DNA from 2 places in the Methylovorus glucosotrophus genome. Region 1 is predicted to be linked to the other one. Evidence: predicted binding sites of a transcription regulator. Region 1 holds the regulator's gene; the other holds the start of a gene.

Region 1 (3,385 bases):
GCTGGGCAATACCCCCAGCCTGCTGGAAGTTGCCAATCAGCGCGTGCCTTTGAACAAGGCGATAAAGTTTTCCGAGCAGGGTTATCGCATCAGCCGTCTCTTGCCCAAGCAGGGCAGCATGCAGTTCCAGCAGGCAGAAGGCCTGCAGCTGGACCGTATCTTCGGCAAGCTGGCGCAGGAATATGACATCGTGTTGGTCGATACTGTTTTAAATAATAACGCTCTGCCATTACAATCGCTCAACGATGGCGAAATTGTGATTCAACTCACGCGCGATCCGGAGTCGATCAAGCAGGCCTATATCCTCATCAAGCAGGTATGCAGCCAGCTGGGGCGACGTTCTTTCGGTATTGTGGTGAGCAACGCCAGCCAGGCCCAGGCCATGCTGGTGTTTGAGAACATTGCACAGGTAGCACGCCGCTTCATGCAGATAGACCTGGAGTTCATGGGGGCGATCCCGGCGGATGAGCACCTGAGCCGGGCAGAAAAACTGGGGCGCGTAGTCATTGATGCATTTCCAATGGCACAAGCCTCGGCTGCCTTCAAGGCACTGGCGCGCAAGCTGGACTACCGGCAGGCGATACTGGCAGAGATTCAGCGCACTTCGATCACGCTGTAAGGCCAGGCCACAATACGCAGGGCAAGACACTGCCGCAGCCTCGGCTCAGGCACGGTTGCACATATCGGATTGATATGCGCAACCGCAGGCGGGCTGGCGCTCGCGCGGCACGGGTGTAGAATGTCGGCAAGCAATGCTTGTGATCCATCTCACACTATTAAACGACAAGGTGCCCAAGCAAGGAAAGTATGTATACGGCCACGGGAAAACCCAATCAGAAAGATAGCCTGCTGCACCAGCATGCCACGCTGGTGAAGAAGCTGGCCTATCAGCTGAAGGCGAAGCTGCCGCCCAGCGTGGAGCTGGACGACCTGGTGCAGGCCGGCATGATGGGCCTGCTGGATGCGATCAATCGTTATGAAGATACGCATGGCGCCCAGTTTGAAACCTACGCAGCCCAGCGCATACGCGGCGCCATGATAGATGAGCTGCGCAATGCCGACTGGCTGCCGCGCAGCATCCGCAAGAACATGCGCGATGTGGAAGGTGCCATCAACCAGCTGGAACAAGTGCTGGGACGGCCACCGACCGAAGGCGAAGTCGCCAAGCAACTCAAGATGTCGCTGGATGATTACTACGACATGCTGGGCGAATGCAGCGGCCACCAGTTGCTCTACTACGAAGATTTTCATGAATCCGAAGGCGGCGACCACTTTCTGGACCGCTTTCTGCAGGATGACTCAGGCAACCCGATCAAAGGCCTGCTCGACAGCAATTTCCGGGAAACCCTGATTGAAGCAATTGAAAACCTGCCCGAGCGCGAACAGATTTTAATGGGTCTGTACTACGAACAAGAACTTAACCTCAAAGAAATTGGCGCCGTGATGAATGTCTCAGAATCACGGGTCTGCCAGTTGCATAGTCAAGCCATTGCTCGATTACGCGCTTACATGAAAGAGCAATTATGGACTGGGGCAGCCTAGGCGGCATCTTACTCGCCATTTTCGGCATTCTGTTGGGGCAAGCTATTGAAGGCGGCAAGGTTGCCTCGCTGATTCAGCCTGCGGCTTTCCTGATTGTGGTTTTTGGCACCTTTGGTGCCGTCCTGCTGCAAAGCAAACCTGCCAATTTCAAGCTGGGTATCATGCTGCTGCGCTGGATCGTGCAACCACCGGTGGATGACCGAAAAGAACTCAGTCGCCGCATCATCGGCTGGAGCCACACCGCCCGCCGCGATGGCCTGCTCAAGCTCGAAGCCCAGCTGTATAACGAAACTGACCCCTTTATCAAAAAAGGCCTGCGCCTGCTGATCGACGGCATCGCCGCTGACAAGATCCGCGAAATCTGCGCCATTGATATCTACTATTACGAAAGCCAGTACCGCAGCGCCGCCAAAATCTGGGATTCCGCCGGCGGCTACGCGCCTACCATTGGCATTCTGGGGGCGGTGCTGGGCCTGATTCATGTGATGGAAAATTTGTCCGACCCCAGCCGTCTGGGCAGTGGCATTGCGGTGGCATTCGTCGCCACGATCTATGGCGTGGGCCTCGCCAATATTGTGTTCCTGCCCATAGGCAGCAAGCTCAAGGCTTACGTATTGCAAGAGGCCAGCCGGCGCGAAATGCTCATGAATGCCTGGGTATCCATCGCCCAAGGCGACCATACGCGCGTGGTGGAAGAGCGCCTCAACAGCTACATGCGCTGATACGGAACCCTATCCATGCGCAGAAGACAGGTAGAGGAAGACGAGGACAACAAGGAACGCTGGATGGTGTCCTATGCTGACTTCATCACCCTGCTGTTTGCGTTTTTTGTGGTCATGTACGCGATCTCCTCGGTCAATCAGGGCAAGTACGAGCAGCTGACATCTTCTCTGGGCACCGCCTTCACCGGCGAAAACACGCCCCAACTCAACAACCCGCCCGATGGCAACAACGAGCATGCCAATATCAAGGGCCTGTATGGGCAGCCATCGTTCATCCGTCCGCTGGAACTCGCCCGCCGCAACGACAAACAACGCCGTGAACGCGAAGCCATGACCGCCATGGCGAACAATCTCGCCAACCACCTGGCCCCCATGGTGCTGGAAGGCAAGATCAAAGTCATGCAGAACAACCGCGGCGTGCGGGTGGATATCCACGACAGCCTGCTGTTTGCGCCCGGCGCCTCCGAGCTGCAACCCATCGCCAGCGGTCCGCTCAACGAAATCGCGCAGGCACTGAAAGCCAATAACCATGCGATTCAGGTGGAAGGCCACACCGACAATGTGCCCATCCATAACGACAAGTTTTACTCCAACTGGGAGCTGTCCGCCATGCGCGCCAGCAGCGTGGTACGCATGCTGCAGGATAGCGGCCTGGATGAGAAACGCCTGAGCGCCGTGGGCTTTGGCGCCTCGCAACCGCTGGAGGACAACAGCACGCCACTGGGCCGGGCGCGCAACCGTCGCGTTTCCATCATGATTCTTTACGACTCGCTGATGCCCAATCAGACCGATGTTTCCGAGATTACCCCTGACAAAACGACGGTCATCCGGCCAACAGCGCCACCCGCACCCGAGGCAAGCAATGCCCCGGAAGCCACCGCTACGCCGGCAGCGGCACCAGCACCGGCGTCAGCCAAACCGCCAGCTGCAGCCAGCAGCAAACCCGCCGCCAACTAGCCACCGCTCACGGCTCAGCTAGCCGCGGCCCCCGAATTCTGCCATCATTCAACGCTTCACTTATCACCATAAGGCCTGTACATGAGCTCAAGTTCTCGCCTGCGCTGGGGCATTCTGGGTGCTGCCAGAGTCAATGAACGCCTGTTGCCTGCCATCGTGGCAGC
Region 2 (3,385 bases), 2.0 Mb from region 1:
GCCCTGGCGGATACCTTGTTGGAGCAACTGCACAAATCGGTGGATGGCTTTTCCTTGCGCCTGATCAAGACCAATCTCTCGCCCACCAGCGCCATGACAGGATGGCTGGCTGGCAGTGAAGCCCCGCACGGCTTCAGTGTGGATCGTGATTGTGAATTGCGCGCACTGGGCGATGACAAGGCCACCGTGCGCTATGTAAGGCATGACCTTGAAGCCGAGGAAATCCGTAAACATATTCAGGGCGGCAAACAGGTGACCCGCCTGGCCATGACCTGGCGTGACCGCATTGCCTTTGTGTTGAACGATGTGCTGCAGATCAAACGCCTGGAAGTACTGGATGTGCTGAAAGAAGCGGCGGCAGATGTCGCTGCCGAAGAGATGTTCGACAGCGACTTTGTCATGATGAGTGGTGAGCTGAGTCAGCTTTTACCCGAATTATTGGCAGCCCTCGGCGGCGAAGTCGACACCGCACCCAAACCCCAGGCTGCAGCCGCTTGAACGCTCAAGCGTCGGTGGAGACCGCCTGATCGCTGTGTTGAGGCAGCACGATACCGGATGCCGGATCCTGCAAGGCCTCAATCTCGATCAGCGGCGCCCAGGAATTAATTGCACCAAACACCGTAGCAAATGAGACATCGGCGGCATCACGACCCGTACCCAGGCGTATCAAGCCCAGACGCGGCGAGATGCCTGTGGGTTCAAATACATACCAGCGATCGCCCAGATAAACTTCGACATAGGCATGAAAATCATGCGGACCACTGGCCGGGTCTGAACCGTAATCCACGCCTGTTACAAAGCGGGCAGGCATATTCAACGCGCGGCACAAGGCAATCATCGCATGTGAAAAGTCACGGCATACCCCGGCCTTCTGTTCGATGACATCCGTCGCGGCGCTCATGCTGTTGGTGCTGCCCGGCAAATAGGCGAGGTTACCATGCACCCAGTCACATACCGCCTTTACGCGGGCATAACCGCGTGGCAGGTGACCGAACTGCTGGTTGGCAAATGCTTGCAACAGATCTGATTGGCAATAGCGGCTGGGGTAAAGGTAGCGCAGATATTGAATGGGGATATCGGTGATCGCCACTTCCTGCAAGGTGTCGGGAGCCTCCAGCTGATGGTCGACTTCCACCGTCGCCGAATAATGCACTTCCAGCGGGCCGGCCTCTGCCTGGCAACGCACATAGCGCGTGCCATAGAACGTATCCTCGTAGAGTTCATATTGCAATGGCTGGCTGAATTGCAGGTGCTCGTTCATGACAGATTGATTCGCTGTCTGCGCGGCATGCAGATTGAGGATGAAATCGGCCCGGGGGTCCAGCACTTCATATTTGAGGCTGATGGCCAGTTGCATTTTGATCATGATGGTATCTTGAAATAGGGATACCCCATGATACGTTAGTACTTACTCAGGCAGCATCGGCATTTCGCCGATAAGTGTATCCGTGCCATCCTACAAACTGGCAGGTAACAGGGATAGGGGAAGGTCAGGCAGTGGTATTGATATTCTGGCCGAGATGATCAGGCAGGTTCTGTATTTTTGGCAAGGCTTCTATCATGCCAGCGGCGGCAGTGGCCTGTGCATCCAGGGCTTTTTTAAGCACTTCCATGCTGACGGCTTGCCCGGCCTTGGTCTCGGCCATGCTGGCGGCTACGGTGGCACTGGTCACGGAATCCATACAATTCTCCTCATCTACACTACTGTATCGGCAGGCTTTACGCGTTCTTTAGGGCTATCATGAAAAAAACTTGCTCAAGCCCGGCAAACTTGTTTTTGCACTGGTGGTCTTTTGATTGCAGGGCCTGCTTCATCGCGAGCTTCTGCTAGACTTCGCAAGAAGCACTGCCCGTCATGGATACTTCACAGGCTGGCAACGCATTCAACAACCGCCACCGCCCAATAACCCCTAAATCCAAGGTCATGATGCTGTCATTCGATAATCGCCTGCTAAACGAACTCCCCGGTGACCCCATACAGGGCGCCCAGCTGCGCCAGGTGCATGGCGCCCTCTGGTCGCGGGTGGATGCCACGCCTGTAAGCGCGCCCCGGATGCTGGCGTGGTCACCTGAAATGGCGACCACGTTAGGACTCACTGCGGCGGATATGCAATCAGACGCCATGCTGCAAGCACTGTCCGGCAATGGCTTGTTGCCCGGCATGCAGCATTACGCGACCTGTTATGGCGGCCATCAGTTTGGCAACTGGGCCGGGCAGCTGGGCGATGGCCGCGCCATTTTTCTGGGGGAGACCGTGAATGCCGCTGGCGAGCGCTGGGAACTGCAACTGAAGGGCGCAGGCGCCACCCCATATTCCCGTCGCGCCGATGGCCGGGCAGTATTGCGCTCCTCCTTGCGCGAATTCTTGTGCAGCGAAGCCATGTTCCACCTGGGCATCCCCACCACGCGGGCACTGAGCCTGGTGGCAACGGGCGATAGCGTGATACGTGACATGTTTTACGATGGTCACCCGGAACGCGAGCCCGGCGCTATCGTCTGTCGCGTCGCCCCATCGTTCATCCGCTTTGGGCATTTTGAGCTGCCCGCATCGCGCGGGGATATTGATCTGCTACGCCGCCTGACCGAATTCACCATGCAACGCGACTTTGCCGACATGGCTTTCCCCGCCGATATGCCGCTGCATGAGCGCGTGCCCATCTGGTTCGGCGAGATCTGCCGCCGCACGGCCCTGCTGATGGCGGAGTGGATGCGCGTAGGGTTTGTGCATGGCGTCATGAATACGGACAACATGTCCATTCTCGGGCTCACCATTGATTACGGCCCCTATGGCTGGATAGACAATTTTGATCCCGGCTGGACTCCGAACACCACGGACGCCTCCGGCCGCCGCTACTGCTTTGGTCGTCAACCCGATATTGCGCACTGGAATCTGGAACGGCTGGCAGAAGCGCTGGCGCTGTTGTTGCCCGATCCTGCGCCGCTTGTCGAAAGCCTGGGCATGTTTGACAGCACCTATGGGCAGGCATGGAGCCAGGGCTTGGCCGCCAAATTCGGGCTGCGCGACTGGCAGGACGATGATGCCGCCTTGATGAGCGAAATTTTCGAATTGATGACAAGGGCGGAGGTCGACATGACTATGTTCTTCCGCCTGCTGGGCGATATGGATATGCAAGCCCCCAAAGCAGAAGCATTGCGCGCAGCGTTTTATCGTGAAGAGTTGTGGCAGGATTTCCACCCGCCCCTGTATTCCTGGCTGCAACGCTACGGCGAACGACTCAAACACGACAACCTGTCCCAGGAGGCGCGACGAACCGCCATGCACAAAGTGAACCCACGCTTTGTCCTGCGCAATTATCTGGCGCAGCAGGCGATTGACCAGGCTACTGAAGGCGACACCACCATGCTGCAGCAACTCTTCAGCGCC

Evidence for each region. The regulator FliA, encoded in region 1, starts transcription of late flagellar genes. The targets are predictions, from matches to a motif close to CTAAAGTTNNCNNAAANNNTGCCGATANNA.
Region 2: FNL37_RS00795 (YjfB family protein) is a predicted target of FliA. The motif match lies at 1,705-1,734, and genes of this name have one in related genera.

What each region holds. Positions count from the first base shown of each region.
Region 1 covers NZ_VMSE01000001.1:2,173,927-2,177,311, forward strand. The annotation lists gene FNL37_RS10205 (MinD/ParA family ATP-binding protein) at 1-619, shown strand, start outside; gene FNL37_RS10210 (RNA polymerase sigma factor FliA) at 808-1,542, shown strand; gene FNL37_RS10215 (flagellar motor protein) at 1,524-2,264, shown strand; gene motD (flagellar motor protein MotD) at 2,280-3,221, shown strand; gene FNL37_RS10225 (Gfo/Idh/MocA family protein) at 3,303-3,385, shown strand, end outside.
Region 2 covers NZ_VMSE01000001.1:174,475-177,859, reverse strand. The annotation lists gene FNL37_RS00805 (recombination-associated protein RdgC) at 1-498, shown strand, start outside; gene FNL37_RS00800 (transglutaminase-like domain-containing protein) at 503-1,366, opposite strand; gene FNL37_RS00795 (YjfB family protein) at 1,491-1,682, opposite strand; gene FNL37_RS00790 (protein adenylyltransferase SelO) at 1,928-3,385, shown strand, end outside.